Regions from separate parts of the Enterobacter cloacae complex sp. IR5418 genome, predicted to be linked through region 1. Evidence: riboswitches for the same ligand, from Rfam matches in the RefSeq annotation. Region 1 holds a riboswitch; each other region holds the start of a gene.
The links. A riboswitch is a leader RNA that binds a small molecule or an ion and turns the genes downstream of it on or off. The one in region 1 is predicted to bind thiamine pyrophosphate.

Region 1 (5,330 bases):
AACGCATTGGCAGGTGCTCATAAAGCCAGGTTACATCAGTCAGTTTTAACATCACGCCCCGGAAGTTTTTCGATAACGGTAAATAAGGCAAAACACAGCAGCAACAGGAGCAGTGCCGTGACCGCGCCATCCTGACTGCGATAAGAGCCAATTTGCTGATAAAGCCAGAACGGCAGCGTGCGGAAATTTTCGTTGCCAAAGAGGGCGACTACGCCAAAATCGCCAATCGACAGCACGCAGGCAAAGGCCAGCGCCTGGGCGAGCGGTCGTTTCAGGGCGCGTAGCTCGACCACCTTCAGCCGCCGCCAGCCCATAATGCCAAGGGACTGGCACAGGAAGCTATACCGGCTGTTTGCATCCCGCATCGGGTTTTCCAGCACCTTCAGCGCATATGGGATGGCCATTAAGGCGTTGGTAAAAATGACGATGCCGTCGGCGCTCTCCGGCAGGCCGAGGGTGCTGTTAAACAGTAAAAAGAACCCTGTCGCCAGCACAATGCCCGGCATCGCCAGGATCAGCATGCCCGTCAGCTCCAGCGCCTGTCCGGCTTTGCGGGCATGACGCGCGTAGAGTTCGCGGCTACTCCAGAGCAGCATCATGGTCAGGATCACACACAATAGCCCGGCTGCCAGCGCGATGCGCAATGAGGTCCACGTCGCTTGCCACAGGACAGGCTGTTGCAGTACCGACATCACATTGCGATTCAGGCCATCAACGATAACGGCCAGCAGCGGGGGCAGCAGAAGCAGGAGTGCCAGCGCAATCAGCATAAAATCCGAGACGCGGCTGTGCAGGCTGTCCTGCGGATCGCGCCAGCCAGTCACGTTATTACTGCCTGCGGGGAGCGCTTTGCTTAGCCGCTGGCTGAGTAACACCAGTGCCAGACAGCACACCATCTGGACGATCGCCAGCAGCGCGGCGCGCCCCGGATCGTAGTCGTAACTTAAGGCCTGATAAATCGCCAGCTCAATGGTGGTGGCCTGCGGCCCGCCGCCGAGAGAAAGCACAGTCGCAAAGCTGGCGAAGCAGAGCATAAAAATCAGCGCGGCAACCGGGGCGATTTGTCGTCGCAGCCACGGCCATTCGACAAAACGGAAGAACGACCAGCCGCGCATGCCAAGCTGGGCGGCAATCTGGCGCTGCTCGCCGGGAATGTTTTCCAGCGCCTGTAAAAAGAGGCGCGTCGCCATCGGCATATTGAAAAAAATATGCGCCAGCAGAATGCCTTTCAGGCCGTAGGGGGAGAAGGTCCATTCCAGGCCAAGCAGGCTGAAGAGGGAGGCCAGCCAGCCCTGCCGACCGTAGACGCTCAGAATCCCGAACACCGCCACCAGTACCGGGAGGATGAGCGTCATCGCGCACAGCCGTAGCAGGGCCAGTCTGCCGGGGAAACGTCTGCGATAGAGCGCGCGCGCGAGGAAAATGGCCGGGAGCACCGACAACAGTGCGGAGAGAAACGCCTGCCAGAAGGAGAAACGAATGACGTGCCAGAGATAGCTGTCGTGCCAGAGGGCGAGCAGATCGCTCTCTGGCGCGTTAAACCACAGCGCAAGGAATGCCCCCAGGCTGACGACCACCATCAGTATGGCGGCGAGCAGCCCGGGAACTAACCAGCCGGGGATCAGCGGCTGACGGCGCGTTGCCATTCGCTTATCCATGCGGCACGCTGGGCGGCAACCTGCTGCGGCGTGAATTCCAGTGAGGTTTGCGGTTTGTTCAGCTGCTCAAAACCTGCCGGCAGCGCAACGTCAGTGACAGGGTACATCCAGTTTCCTGTCGGAATAGCATTCTGGAAGGCCGGTGAAACCATAAATTTCAGGAATTTTTCAGCAAGCTCCGGCTGTTTGCTCGCGGCGGTGCGGGCAGCCACTTCCACCTGCAAATAATGTCCTTCAGCAAAGTTCGCGGCGGCGTAGTTATCTTTCTTCTCGGCGATAATGTGGTAGGCCGGAGAGGTGGTATAGCTCAGTACCAGGTCGCTTTCGCCTTTCAGGAACAGGCCGTAGGCTTCGCTCCAGCCTTTGGTGACGGTAACGGTTTTCGCGGCCAGCTTCTGCCACGCTTCCGGCGTTTTGTCTCCGTAGACCTTTTGCATCCACAGCAGCAGCCCCAGACCCGGCGTGCTGGTACGCGGATCTTCATAAATCACGCGCCACTTCTGGTCGCTTTCGACCAGCTCTTTCAGGCTTTTTGGCGGGTTCTTCAGCTTATTTTTGTCGTAGACGAACGCAAAGTACCCGTAATCAAAGGGAACAAATGTGTCGTTTTTCCAGCCGCCCGGCACGTTGACGGCATCTGCCGCCACGCCGCTTTTGGCGAACAGTCTGGTTTGGGTGGCGGCTTCCAGCAGGTTGTTATCCAGCCCCAGCACCACGTCGGCTTTGCTGTTTTTGCCTTCCATGCGCAGACGGTTGAGCAGCGACACGCCATCTTCCAGCGCCACGAATTTCAGCTCGCAGTTGCAGTCGGCTTCGAAGGCTTTTTTAACCACCGGGCCGGGGCCCCAGTCGGCGGAGAAGGAGTCGTAGGTATAGACCGTCAGAACAGGCTTAGCAAAAACAGGCAGCGCAAACAGCGCCAGCAGAGGAAGAACGTTTTTTAACACTTTGCACCTCAGGGTTGAGTGGCAAAGGATTTTGAGAGACAGCCTCAAATCCCTTCGCCGGCGTTATCCGGATCAGGTTCGACGGGTATTATCTCAGCGCACATCAGTGATGCAGCACCCCGTTGAGAACGGCGTTATTGTAATGATTTGGTGAATATTACGAAAGCGTTATGGCTCCGGCGGCGCAAACCAGGCGGATTTAAAATCAAACCAGCCCAGGGTATTCATCCGCAGGCCGCGCATGCTGCGCTGTCCCTGGATCAGCAGCCAGTGGTGGATCAGCGGTACGATCGTCTGCCCGGCCAGTAGCTCCTGGCACCAGGCGGCCAGATCCATTTCGCCTGCCCGCCACCGCGCGGCGTCCTGCTGCCAGTTCCGGTTGATACAGTGCTGAATCAGGGGCACTTCATACAGGTGAGAAAAGAGCGAGAAATCAAGCGGCAACGTGAAGTTCGCGCTGTTGAGCCAGATATCGCTGACGACATCCCCACGGTGCCATTCATCATAATCGACTTCCTGTATCGCCAGCGTCACGCCTTCGGCTGCCAGCAGCGTGCTCATGATCTTCGCGATGAAACGGTGCTCAATGTGATCGCGATAGTAGCTGAGGGTGATGGTCTCCAGTCCGGCAGGTTTTTCACTGCGCACGGGCTGCGCATGGTGCCAGCGCGGAAGCAGGCCATAGGCCGGGAACCACCAGGTCTGGTATTGCTCCTCGGCGTGATAAATCAGGTTAGCGGGCGCCAGAATATGGCTGATCCACTTGCGGACGTCGTGGTTTGCTCCGCGATGGCTGCGGCTGTCAAAGAGCAGGTAGTAGCAGCCCTCCTCCAGGCGGCTCTCGAACGCTTTTTCGCCAGCCGTTGGCCCTTCCAGGGTCAGACCTGCACTCAGCTCTTCGTTGAGATCCGGTAACACCCAGACGTTCACTTCGTCGATCAGCGCCCGATACCCAAAGTAGTCATCAAAGGCGCGGATCTTAAGCTGATTGTTGTTGTTCCGCGAAACGGCGTAGGGGCCCGTACCAATCGGCAGGCTGGAAAAATTGTTCAGGGATCGCCACTCGGCAGGCAGGATCATCGAGGGCACATAGCCCAGAAGCCACGGCAGCCATTTGTCCGGCTGCGACAGCTCAATATCCAGCGTCCAGGCCGTCGGGGAGTGGATCTGCGCGATATGCGAGTAGAGCGGCAGGGTGCGGGCGCGCGTTAAAGAGTCGATAACGTCACGCATCTCCAGTTCGCGTCCATGGTGGAAATGAATGCCCGGGCGTAAAAAGAAACGCCAGTGCAGGGGGGAAAGCTGCTGCCAGTGGTGGGCAATATCCGCTTCCAGTTCCCCATTTTCCTCATTTATCCGCGTCAGGCCGCTGAAAATCTGTCTGGCCATGTGGGTTTCTGAGCGACGTAACGCCGTACCGGGCAACAGATTTTTCATTGGGCGATAGTAAAGCACCCGCAGAATGTGGCGTCCCTGACGAAAGCTGCGCCCGAGATGCGAGACCAGCATCTGCCGTACGGCAGCTTTATCGCCTACCAGTTGTACCAGCTGATCGATGCGGTCCTGCTCCAGCAGATCCTCCGCCCGCTGTTGCTGTAATGCCAGGCCGGTATAAAGGAACGTCAGGCGCGAGCGCTTGCCGCGTCCAGCCTCGGCCTCCCAGTTCAGCCAGCCCTGCTGCTGCATGGTGTTAAGGAGGGTACGCATATGACGCCGGGAGCAGTTGAGAAGCTCAGCCAGCTCGTTGAGCGTGGTCTCATGCGATTGCCCCTCGCAGCACTGCCAGAGGCGGATAAATTGTTGTTGCAGTCGACCGGATGGCATAAAAGAGGAACTCCTGACAAAAAATCAGCAATTTATTAATCCCTATATTAGGCCAATAATGCTTCCCGATGAAGCGAGGAGGTAAATTATGAAGAGGTCTACCGCACGTCAGTTTTATCAGCAGTACTTTTCAGCGACAAAAGGATCGTCCTGGCTGGCCCGCCAGTGCGCAGAGCAGCGGCTGAAAACGTTAGAAGAATTGATGCAGTGGGACGTTACGAAACCGACCTCTTCTCGCTAACTCGCCTCGATCATGTGTGACTGAGTATTGGTGCTAATCACCCGCCAGCAAAATGTTTTTGCTGGCTTTTTTCGTTTACTATTTCACCCAATTCGATTCGCTTTCATAAGGACTTGCGCATGCTCTGGTTGATGACGATGGGGCGACGCCTGAACGGCGTGTACGCCGCTTTTATGCTGGTAGCCTTCATGATGGGCGTGGCCGGTGCGCTACAGGCGCCGACGCTGAGCCTGTTTCTCAGCCGCGAGGTGGGGGCGCAGCCGTTTTGGGTGGGCCTGTTCTATACCGTCAACGCCATTGCCGGGATCCTCGTCAGCCTGGGGCTGGCGAAACGATCCGACAGCCAGGGCGATCGCCGTAAGCTGATCCTCTTTTGTTGCGCCATGGCCGTGGGCAACGCGCTGCTGTTTGCCTTCAACCGCCATTACCTGACCCTCATCACCTGCGGCGTACTGCTGGCCTCGCTCGCGAATACCGCCATGCCGCAACTCTTCGCCCTGGCCCGGGAGTACGCCGACAACTCGGCGCGGGAAGTGGTGATGTTCAGCTCGGTGATGCGCGCGCAGCTCTCTCTCGCGTGGGTCATCGGCCCTCCGCTGGCGTTCATGCTGGCGCTGAATTACGGTTTCACCGCCATGTTCACCATCGCTGCGGGGATTT
Region 2 (5,330 bases), on a different contig from region 1:
CGTGACCGAGGTTGAAGACATGGCCTTCGCCCTGGCCGAAACCAGACAGTATAGTCGACACTTCTTCTTCGATGCGGGCGGGCTGCGCATAGAGCATGGACGGGTCCATGTTGCCCTGGAGCGCCACTTTGTCCCCCACGCGACGACGCGCATCGGCAATATCGGTGGTCCAGTCGAGGCCCAGCGCGTCGCAGCCGGTGGCCGCCATCGCTTCCAGCCACTGACCGCCGCCTTTGGTAAACAGCGTTACCGGCACGCGGCGGCCTTCGTTTTCACGCAGCAGGCCGTCGACGATTTTGTGCATGTAGTACAGGGAGAACTGCTGATAATCGCGTCCGGTCAGCACGCCGCCCCAGGTGTCGAAAATCATCACTGACTGCGCACCGGCTTTAATCTGCGCGTTGAGATAGAGTGTGACGCTCTTCGCCAGCTTGTCGAGCAGGGCATGCAGCGCCAGCGGCTCGGCGTACATCATCTTTTTGATCACAGTAAAGGCTTTGCTGCTGCCGCCTTCCACCATGTAGGTGGCCAGCGTCCACGGGCTGCCGGAGAAGCCAATCAGCGGCACCTCGCCTTTCAACTCGCGGCGGATGGTGCGCACGGCGTTCATCACGTAGCCCAGCTCGCCTTCCGGATCGGGGATCGGCAGCTTATCAACGTCGGCTTTGCTTTTGATCGGAGAGGTAAAACGCGGGCCTTCTCCGGTTTCGAAATAGAGCCCAAGGCCCATCGCATCCGGAATGGTGAGAATGTCCGAAAAAAGAATGGCGGCATCAAGCGGGAAGCGGCGTAGCGGCTGGAGCGTCACTTCACAGGCCAGCTCGGCGTTTTTGCACAGCGACATAAAATCACCGGCCTGCGCGCGCGTGGCTTTGTACTCTGGCAGATAGCGTCCCGCCTGGCGCATCATCCACACCGGGGTGACATCAACGGGCTGGCGCAGCAGCGCACGCAGATAACGATCGTTCTTCAGTTCGGTCATTTTGCAGTTCCTTATTGCGTCAGTCCGTCAGTGTAACACTACTCATACTCGGCCCGACACATTGCCACGGTATCTTCTATCAGGCGACGCGCCACCGTACCCGGAGGGGGTAAAAGAGGCAAATCGTCGTAGCGATACCAGTTCGCCTCCAGCAGCTCTTTCTGATCGATAACAATCTCGCCGCTGTCGTATTCCGCCATAAACGCGGTCATCAGAGACATCGGGAACGGCCACGGCTGCGACGTCACGTAGCGCAGGTTTTTCACCTTGATGCCGCTCTCCTCCATCACCTCACGCGCCACCGCCTGCTCCAGCGTTTCACCAACTTCCACGAAACCGGCGAGGACGGTGTGAATGCCGTTTCGATGGCGGGTATGCTGTGCCAGCAGGATGGAATCATCCCGGCGGATGGCGACAATGATGCACGGCGCGATTTGCGGATAGTAGCGTTCACGGCAGTGGCCGCAGAGCATTGCCCACTCGGTTTTGCTCGGGTGCATGGTGTGCCCGCAGTAGCCGCAGTATTTGTGCGAGCGGTAAAACTCCGCCAGCTGCACGCCGCGCCCCGCCAGCTGAAACAGGCCGACATCCCGATCCAGTACCTGACGAACGGATCCCATATCCTGACGACGAGCCTGTTGGATCAACCATACCGGATCGCCCTGCCACTCGCCGATCCGCAGAGCGGGTTGGCCGACGAGATCGAAGATCTCTGCCGCTCCGTAGGGTATCTCCCCACCAGGCAGCCATAATTTTTGTTCGTGACTGACGATCCACCAACCCAGATCTGATTTTTCAATAATACGATCCATATCTATTGCACTACCTTCGCTTCACTGACATTTTGTTAGCATTGTGGTTACATTTTGGATAAGCAGATCCCATTCTAAACCTTATGGAGTCGACCATGTTAAACCAGCTGGAAAGCCTGACTGAGCGCGTTGGAGGAAGTAACACCCTGGTGGATCGCTGGCTACATGTGCGCAAGCATCTACTCGTGGCGTATTACAATCTGGTTGGTCTTAAGCCTGGCAAAGAATCCTTTATGCGGCTGAATGAAAAAGCGCTGGATGACTTTTGTCAGAGCCTTGTCGACTACCTTTCCGACGGCCATTTCAACATTTATGAACGCATTATCCGCGAAATGGAAGGGACAACGCCGTATTTAGCGGCCAGCAAACTTTGTCCGCTGCTGGAAGCCAACACCCAGCAGATCATGGACTACTACGATTCCACGCTTGAGAACGCTATCGATCACGATAACTATCTTGAGTTTCAGCAGGCGCTTTCCGACCTTGGCGAGGCCCTGGAAGAGCGATTCACGCTGGAAGACAAGCTCATCGCCCTCGTGCTGGACAACAACCTGAATATCAGCATCAGCGATAACGTTGCGCGCCCTGCTTGAGTTCTTAATCGTTAACGAGTAATTTACAACCATTCGCCCCTCTCACGAGGGGGATTTTTCTTGTCGGAGTGCCCAGTGCGAAAGCACGGGCTGAGACCGTTAATTCGGGATCCGCGGAACCTGATCAGGCTAATACCTGCGAAGGGAACAAGAGTCACACTGCTGTTGTATCGCCCCTGGGGCGATCTTCTCTTGCTTCATCCGTCGTCTGACAAGCCATGTCCTTCACATCTGGAATGAGCTATGTCTACAACAAAACTGACCCGCCGCGAACAGCGCGCACAAGCCCAACACTTCATCGACACCCTGGAAGGCACCGCTTTCCCGAACTCAACGCGCATCTATATTTCTGGCTCGCAGGCTGATATCCGTGTGCCGATGCGCGAAATCCAGCTCAGCCCGACGCTTATTGGCGGCAGCAAAGAGAATCCGCAGTTTGAAGACAACGAAGCCGTGCCGGTGTATGACACCTCCGGCCCGTACGGCGACCCTTCTGTTGCCATCAATGTGCAGCAGGGTCTGGCAAAGCTTCGCCAGCCGTGGATTGATGCGCGTAACGACTGCGAGGAACTGAGCGTGCGCAGCTCGGCGTATACCAACGAGCGCCTGGCCGACGACGGTCTGGACGAGCTGCGCTTTACCGGCCTGCTGACGCCAAAACGCGCCAGAGCGGGTAAATGCGTGACCCAGCTGCACTACGCGCGCCAGGGTATTGTCACACCGGAGATGGAGTTCATCGCCATCCGCGAAAACATGGGCCGCGAGCGCATCCGTAGCGAAGTGCTGCGCTATCAGCATCCGGGTGAAGGATTTGGCGCTCGCCTGCCGGAGAACATCACGCCGGAATTCGTGCGTGACGAAGTGGCCGCCGGGCGCGCCATTATCCCCGCCAACATCAACCACCCGGAATCCGAGCCGATGATTATCGGCCGTAACTTTCTGGTGAAGGTCAACGCTAACATCGGCAACTCTGCCGTTACCTCTTCCATCGAAGAAGAGGTGGAAAAGCTGGTCTGGTCGACGCGCTGGGGCGCGGACACGGTAATGGACCTTTCCACGGGCCGCTACATCCACGAAACCCGCGAGTGGATCCTGCGTAACAGCCCGGTGCCGATTGGCACCGTCCCGATTTATCAGGCGCTGGAGAAGGTCAACGGCATTGCAGAAGACCTCACCTGGGAAGCCTTCCGCGACACGCTGCTGGAGCAGGCCGAGCAGGGCGTGGACTACTTCACCATCCACGCGGGCGTGCTGCTGCGCTACGTGCCGATGACGGCGAAACGTCTGACCGGCATCGTCTCGCGCGGCGGTTCGATTATGGCGAAGTGGTGCCTGTCCCATCATCAGGAAAACTTCCTCTACGAGCATTTCCGAGAGATCTGCGAAATCTGCGCTGCGTACGATGTCTCTCTGTCGCTGGGCGACGGCCTGCGTCCTGGCTCCATCCGTGACGCGAACGACGAGGCGCAGTTTGCCGAGCTGCATACGTTGGGCGAACTGACCAAAATCGCCTGGGAGTATGACGTGCAGGTAATGATTGAAGGCCCGGGCCACGTGCCGATGCAGATGATCCGCCGCAACATGACCGAGGAGCTGGAGCACTGCCACGAAGCACCGTTCTATACCCTGGGGCCGTTGACCACCGATATTGCGCCGGGCTATGACCACTTCACGTCCGGGATCGGCGCGGCGATGATCGGCTGGTTCGGCTGCGCCATGCTCTGCTACGTGACGCCGAAAGAGCATCTCGGTCTGCCAAACAAAGAGGACGTGAAGCAGGGGCTGATCACCTACAAGATTGCCGCCCACGCGGCGGATCTGGCGAAAGGCCATCCGGGCGCGCAAATCCGCGACAACGCTATGTCCAAAGCGCGCTTTGAATTCCGCTGGGAAGACCAGTTCAACCTGGCGCTGGACCCGTTCACCGCCCGCGCCTATCACGATGAAACCCTGCCGCAGGAGTCGGGTAAGGTGGCGCACTTCTGCTCCATGTGCGGACCAAAATTCTGCTCGATGAAAATCAGCCAGGAGGTGCGCGACTACGCCGCCGCGCAGACCATTGAAGTCGGTATGGCGGACATGTCGGAAACCTTCCGCGCGAAAGGCGGTGAAATTTACCTCAAAAAAGAGGAGGCGTAATGTATCAGCCTGATTTCCCCCCCGTACCCTTCCGCTTAGGACTTTACCCGGTGGTGGACAGCGTGGAGTGGATCGCCCGCCTGCTGGAAGCTGGCGTTCGCACCCTACAGCTGCGCATCAAGGATAAACGTGATGAAGAGGTGGAGGCCGACGTGGTCGCCGCCATCGCGCTGGGACGTCGCTACGACGCCCGCCTGTTTATCAACGACTACTGGCGGCTGGCGGTTAAACACCAGGCGTACGGCGTGCATCTGGGACAGGAAGATCTGGAAACAACGGATCTGAACGCTATCCGCGACGCCGGGCTACGCCTTGGCGTTTCAACGCACGATGATATGGAGATCGACGTGGCGCTGGCGGCCCGCCCCTCCTACATCGCCCTCGGGCACGTTTTTCCGACGCAAACCAAGCAGATGCCGTCCGCACCCCAGGGACTGACGCAGCTCGCGAGCCACGTCAAACGCCTTGCCGATTACCCCACCGTCGCCATCGGCGGGATCAGCCTCGAACGTGCACCCGCCGTGCTGGAAACTGGCGTCGGCAGTATCGCCGTCGTCAGCGCCATCACCCAGGCGGCAGACTGGCAGGCCGCCACCGCGCAGCTTTTACAACTGGCAGGAGCAGGCGATGAAAGATCGTGATTTTATGCGTTACAGCCGCCAGATCCTGCTGGAGGATATCGCCATCGAGGGGCAGCAAAAGCTGCTCGCCAGCCGGGTACTGATTGTCGGTCTGGGCGGATTAGGCACCCCCGCCGCGCTGTATCTGGCCGGCGCGGGCGTGGGCACGCTGGTGCTGGCCGAT
Region 3 (5,330 bases), on a different contig from region 1:
TCTCGTTGTCCGGCTACCAGCTGGCGTCCCCCAGCGGTGAGTTGCTGACGGCCTGGCTGGAAAACCTTCAGGATGTGACGCTCTTTATCGATTTCGGTCCGCGCATCGCAGATATTCCCGACCCGCTGATGGCGCGGATCATGGCCTGTAAACCGATCGTCTCGCTCAATCGGCAGGAGGCGGAACTTGCCGCCGAATGGCTTGGCGTGAACGTGGAACAGCTCGGCACACAGTGGCAGCAACGGTTTGGCGCTGCGCTGATCGTGCGCCATGATAAAGACGGGGCGATCTGGTATGACGGCGACGCTTCCGGACACGTTCCGGCGTTCCCGGCTACCGTGGTCGATACCATCGGCGCGGGTGACAGCCATGCGGGAGGTACCCTTGCCGGGCTGGCCGCGGGATGGTCACTGCCAGAGTCGGTGCAGCTTGGCAATGCCGTAGCCGCCTGGGTAGTCAGCCATCGCGGTGGAGACTGCGCCCCCACGCGCGAGGCCCTACTCCTCGCACACAAAGACGTATAGGTCGCTGCGGCAGTAGCTGATGCTGTACTCAATTGGCCGGTGCTGTTGATCGAGCGCGACTTGCTTGATCACCAGCACCGGTATCTTATCGTCCATCTTTATGTGCGTCTGAAACTCGCTGTCCGGCATCCGGGCGCTGACGCGGGAACGGGTGCGCTGCGGAAAGATATTCTGGCTGCGGAAGTAATCATAAAGCGAGACGCCGATGTCGTCCGGGTTGGGGATTAACCCTACCGGTACCCAGGACTCCTCTATTGATACCGCATCGTCATCCACGTAGCGGATGCGCTTAAGCAGAAAGACATCGCTGTCCGGCGCAAGGGAAAGGTGGCGGGCGATCTCTTCCGGGCACTTCACGACGCGTTTATTGACCCACAGCGTGTTGGGCGTTTTGCCACGCAGCACCACCTGCTGAGAAAACCCGCGCGCCTCTTTAAGCGAATATTCAAAGATATTGTTGATTTGCGTACCGTATCCACGCGCGCGGGTGACAACACCGGCCTCTTCCAGCGCCTGCATTGCTTTACGCACCGTAATGCGCGACACACCGGCCAGCTGGCTCAGATCGCGCTCGCCAGGTAAAATATTACCGTGCGCGAGCACGCCGCTGCGTACCGCGTTTTTAACCGTTTCGGCAAATTTCAGATACAACGGCGTGTTGTCCGGTGCGGCAATTCGTTCCTTGAGTTGAGCAATTAACCGGGTATGCGCTTGTTCCATCTCTGTTTTTCTCTGGCATAAGGTTTTATGCCAGTATACGGCTTACCACCATGCATGAAAATGGTGAACCGGCCCAATACCGTGACCCACTTCCAGAGAATCGGCTTTTGCCAGCGCGCCGGAGAGCCAGATCTTCGCCTGCTGTACCGTCTCCGCCCAGCTAGCGTGACGGGGACGCAGCGCCGCCAGCGCCGCCGAGAGCGTGCAGCCCGTGCCGTGGGTGTTTTTGGTTTGTACGCGCGGGGCGGTGAAACGTTGCGCGCCATCGCGGGTGAAAAGCCAGTCCGGGCTTTCGGCATCATCAAGATGACCGCCTTTCATCAGCACCGCGCTGCATCCCATCGCCAGCAGCGCATTGCCCTGCTCTTTCATCTCACGTTCGTTTTGCGCGTGTGGCGCATCCAGCAGCGCGGCGGCTTCAGGCAGGTTTGGCGTGATCAGCGCCACCTGCGGCAGCAGCTTTTTACGCAGCGTGTCGACGGCAGAGGCGGACAGCAGCAGATCGCCGCTTTTGGCCAGCATCACGGTATCGAGCACCACGTTTTTTATCCGGTAATGTTTGAGACGTTCAGCAACCGCTTCAACAATGTCCGCCTCTGCGAGCATGCCGATTTTAGTGGTGTCGATACGTACATCGCTGAATACCGAATCCAGCTGTGCGGCGACAAAATCCGGCTCAATGCGATACACCGACTGTACCCCGCGCGTGTTTTGCGCCACCAGCGCGGTGATAACCGAGCAGCCGTAAGCGCCGAGCGCAGAGAAGGTTTTCAGGTCTGCCTGGATCCCCGCGCCACCGCTGGGATCGGTTCCCGCAATAGTCAGGGCGTTAATGCGTGTCATACCTGCTCCTCCAGCGCGTAAAGCGCATCCAGAAACGCCGGGGCAAAGCTGCCGGGGCCACGGCTATGAGACAGCGCAACTGACCCTGCACGTTTCATAAAGCCGCAGGCTGCCGTTGCGTTATCAAGCCTGTCGCCAGGCAGCGAGCAGCAGGCGGCGACAACCGCCGAGAGCGCACAGCCTGTCCCCACCACGCGGGTCATCAGCGGGTCGCCACCCGCGACCCTACGGGTTCGCTGGCCGTCGGTGATGTGATCCACTTCCCCTGTGACGACAACAACGGCGTGGGTCTGGCGGGCCAGCGCCTGCGCAGCGCTCAACGCGCTCGCCGCCGTATCGGTGGAATCCACCCCACGCCCGCCCGCACTCATTCCGGCAAGGGCGAGGATTTCGGAGGCGTTTCCACGAATGGCCGCAGGTTTAAGGGATAATAGTTGCTGGCAAAAGCGGGTGCGGAACGCCAGGGCGCCAACCGCGACCGGATCCAGAACCCAGGGAGTGCCCGCGCCTACTGCGCTCTCAATGGCCCGACGCATCGACTGGGCGCGCGGCGCGGTGAGTGTACCCACGTTGATGAGCAGCGCATCGGCAAGTGCGGCAAACTGTTCCGCTTCCTCGGCTTCGATCACCATTGCCGGGGAAGCCCCCAGCGCGAGCAGAACGTTAGCGGTGAAGGTCTGCACGACATCGTTCGTCATACAGTGCGTGAGCGGAGAACGGGTTCGGAATTGATGTAAAACGTGTGAGTCGAGCAGGTCAGGCTGCATGGTTTCGCTCCTGCCGTACGTGAAGAAGCGATGACCGGGTAGGCATCTGACTTCCCTACGCTGGCATTATCCAGATCAGGTAATACGGGTATTTCTCAGCCTTCACAAAGAAGGGCACCCCGAGTCAAATTACTTATAAAACAGCATATTACGAACTAGCAATTCGTAGTCATGTAGTGTAACCGGGGGGTAACATGGGTGCAAGGAGTTTCGGGCTGTCCGTTAACCACCCGTTGTGACCAATAACCTGCAAGATATTACCTACGCTCAATATGTATACATTATTGTTCAGTAAATTATCCTGCTAGATTTGTTAATAACTCATGAAAAACATTATTCACTCTCTATGCGAGGAAATTTTATTTTTATCCATAATGACGCACCGGGAGCGCTTTTATAAGATAGTCCACCTTCTTTCGTATGAAATAAACCCGCATATTAATGTAAACATTTATTTTGCAGAATTTTATTTCTGTTAAACACTTAATTTAACCCGCTCATTTACCACGTCATTTTCACCTTAATGTTTACACTAATAACAACCGCAAAATGACTTTTACGCCGTCGGAACTATTCATAATATTTATGACTTAGATCAAAATCATTGGTTTGTGTTTAATTGATAGTTTACTCGCGTTACTAAATAAGATTTAGACAGCGTTTATCCGTTTTTTAAATCCAGAAAATAAAGCTGTTCAGCTTCAGTATTTTTCAACAGTTAATGATGTGAGCTTTTCAAATGAAATCCATGAATAAAACCTTTGTTGCTATATTTGTAATGGGCGTTGTCTTAGCGGGTACAACAAGCCTCGCTGAAGCCGCGAATACGGTTTGGGACAATCAGCAAATCACTAACATTGTCGATGACCATCAGAATCAGATTACACAAAACAAAGCTGATAGCATTAACCGTGATATCGCAACGGATAACCGCTTAACGCAGGTTGATGACGACCTTCAGTCCACAAAACTAGGCGTGTTGGTCGTGGATAAAATGGCTCACGACGCACATCAGAAAGCGTTGCTTGCAGGCGCGCTTGCCGATACCGCCAGTCTGAAAAGTGAGGCGGCCCTACAGGGTGTGGCGACTAACGGAGCAGCAATTATCAACCTTCAACACGTCGATAATATTCAGGACAGCCGCCTTACTGCTCTCGAAAATGCACCTAAACCCATCAACGGTACAGATGGCGCGAAAGGTGATAAAGGGGATACCGGTGCGACTGGCGCGAAAGGCGATAAAGGTGATACCGGTGCAACTGGCGCGAAGGGCGATAAAGGCGATACCGGCGCGACAGGCATGAAAGGTGATAAGGGTGATACTGGCGCACAAGGCATTGCGGGAAGAAACGGTCGCGACGGTGCAGACGGTCATAACGGTAAAGATGGTGTAACAACCACCGTGACACAACGACAACTGGATACGGCTACCCAGGCGAAGGTCGCTAAAAATAGCCTGGCTGTTACCGCCGCCACGCAGGATCTGCAAGCCACCAGGCAGACATTACAGGCTATGAATACTAACACCAGCCAGCAATTTAAAACTCTGCGTGATGAAGTGGACAATAATAAGAAGCAGGCCAATGCCGGTATTTCAGGGGCGATGGCGATGGCGGGTTTGCCACAAGTGCAAACGAATCAGCGCCTCATGTTCTCTGCTGGCGGCGCGACTTACAACGGCGAGAGCGCGCTTGCTGTCGGTGCGTCCGTTAACGTTAATTCCCATGTCATTGCGAAAGTGAGCTTCTCAGATGATACCGCGAATAATATGGGTGCTTCGGTTGGGATTGGAATGGGCTTTTAAAGCGTAAAACAATCATCGGACAAATATAAAGTCTCATTTTTTACTGATGAGCATTTCGTTGATACAAAAAGATGTCTAAATATATTTTTATTTCAGCAGCCCTGTATCTGATGCTGATTTCGGTCGGGATCTGGATCGGCGTGATGTACGTCTCCTGGTATTTGTGTCGTTTTTAAGGTGAAAAAATGAAGAAATCAATGATGTTAGTTATAAGTACTGCCGTGCTTGCAGGTTGTGTCTCGCCTGCGCACGCCATAAACGCCCATTATCGCGCTCAATTAGAACGTTCAGGATGCACGCAAATTAGCGCTGGCGATGGCTCCTGCGATATCAGCAAAACCAAAGCGGAAAACGCGGCACAACACAAACCAGCGGAATCCGTTCACGATCCCCTGCGAGAAGCCTCATTCTCGTCGGATACGGTTAATGCCACCCTTTCAAACGGCTTTTTTAGCGCCACGGTCAACGGCAAAAAAGCCAGCGTTAAACGTCTGAATGCGAATTTCTATGAGATTCAGGGTAACGGTTTTGTGATATCGCTAAGCCTGGATGAAAACGGTATTACGGACGCGTCGTGGAATAAAACGAAGGGGCGCGAACACGGCGTTTTACACGTTACCCAGAAATAAACAGCGTAAGGAGGCTCTCCGCCTCCTTTTCTCTTGCTAATCG

Region 2: it holds a riboswitch for thiamine pyrophosphate, as region 1 does, so the genes downstream of both, thiC (phosphomethylpyrimidine synthase ThiC) here and thiB (thiamine ABC transporter substrate binding subunit) in region 1, are expected to answer to the same signal.
Region 3: it holds a riboswitch for thiamine pyrophosphate, as region 1 does, so the genes downstream of both, thiM (hydroxyethylthiazole kinase) here and thiB (thiamine ABC transporter substrate binding subunit) in region 1, are expected to answer to the same signal.

Annotation. Positions count from the first base shown of each region.
Region 1 covers NZ_JBMKHS010000003.1:137,794-143,123, forward strand. Annotated here, with positions in the region: gene thiQ (thiamine ABC transporter ATP-binding protein ThiQ) at 1-52, opposite strand, end outside; gene thiP (thiamine/thiamine pyrophosphate ABC transporter permease ThiP) at 36-1,646, opposite strand; gene thiB (thiamine ABC transporter substrate binding subunit) at 1,622-2,605, opposite strand; TPP riboswitch at 2,637-2,737, opposite strand; gene sgrR (HTH-type transcriptional regulator SgrR) at 2,774-4,429, opposite strand; gene sgrT (glucose uptake inhibitor SgrT) at 4,518-4,670, shown strand; gene ACOTX7_RS03975 (sugar efflux transporter) at 4,790-5,330, shown strand, end outside.
Region 2 covers NZ_JBMKHS010000039.1:5,894-11,223, forward strand. Annotated here, with positions in the region: gene hemE (uroporphyrinogen decarboxylase) at 1-982, opposite strand, end outside; gene nudC (NAD(+) diphosphatase) at 1,021-1,794, opposite strand; gene ACOTX7_RS20725 (Rsd/AlgQ family anti-sigma factor) at 1,890-2,387, shown strand; TPP riboswitch at 2,442-2,551, shown strand; gene thiC (phosphomethylpyrimidine synthase ThiC) at 2,631-4,526, shown strand; gene thiE (thiamine phosphate synthase) at 4,526-5,167, shown strand; gene thiF (thiazole biosynthesis adenylyltransferase ThiF) at 5,154-5,330, shown strand, end outside.
Region 3 covers NZ_JBMKHS010000033.1:29,116-34,445, reverse strand. Annotated here, with positions in the region: gene ACOTX7_RS19805 (PfkB family carbohydrate kinase) at 1-524, shown strand, start outside; gene ACOTX7_RS19800 (GntR family transcriptional regulator) at 498-1,244, opposite strand; gene thiD (bifunctional hydroxymethylpyrimidine kinase/phosphomethylpyrimidine kinase) at 1,287-2,087, opposite strand; gene thiM (hydroxyethylthiazole kinase) at 2,084-2,854, opposite strand; TPP riboswitch at 2,890-2,986, opposite strand; gene ACOTX7_RS19785 (YadA C-terminal domain-containing protein) at 3,603-4,658, shown strand; gene ACOTX7_RS19780 (hypothetical protein) at 4,844-5,287, shown strand.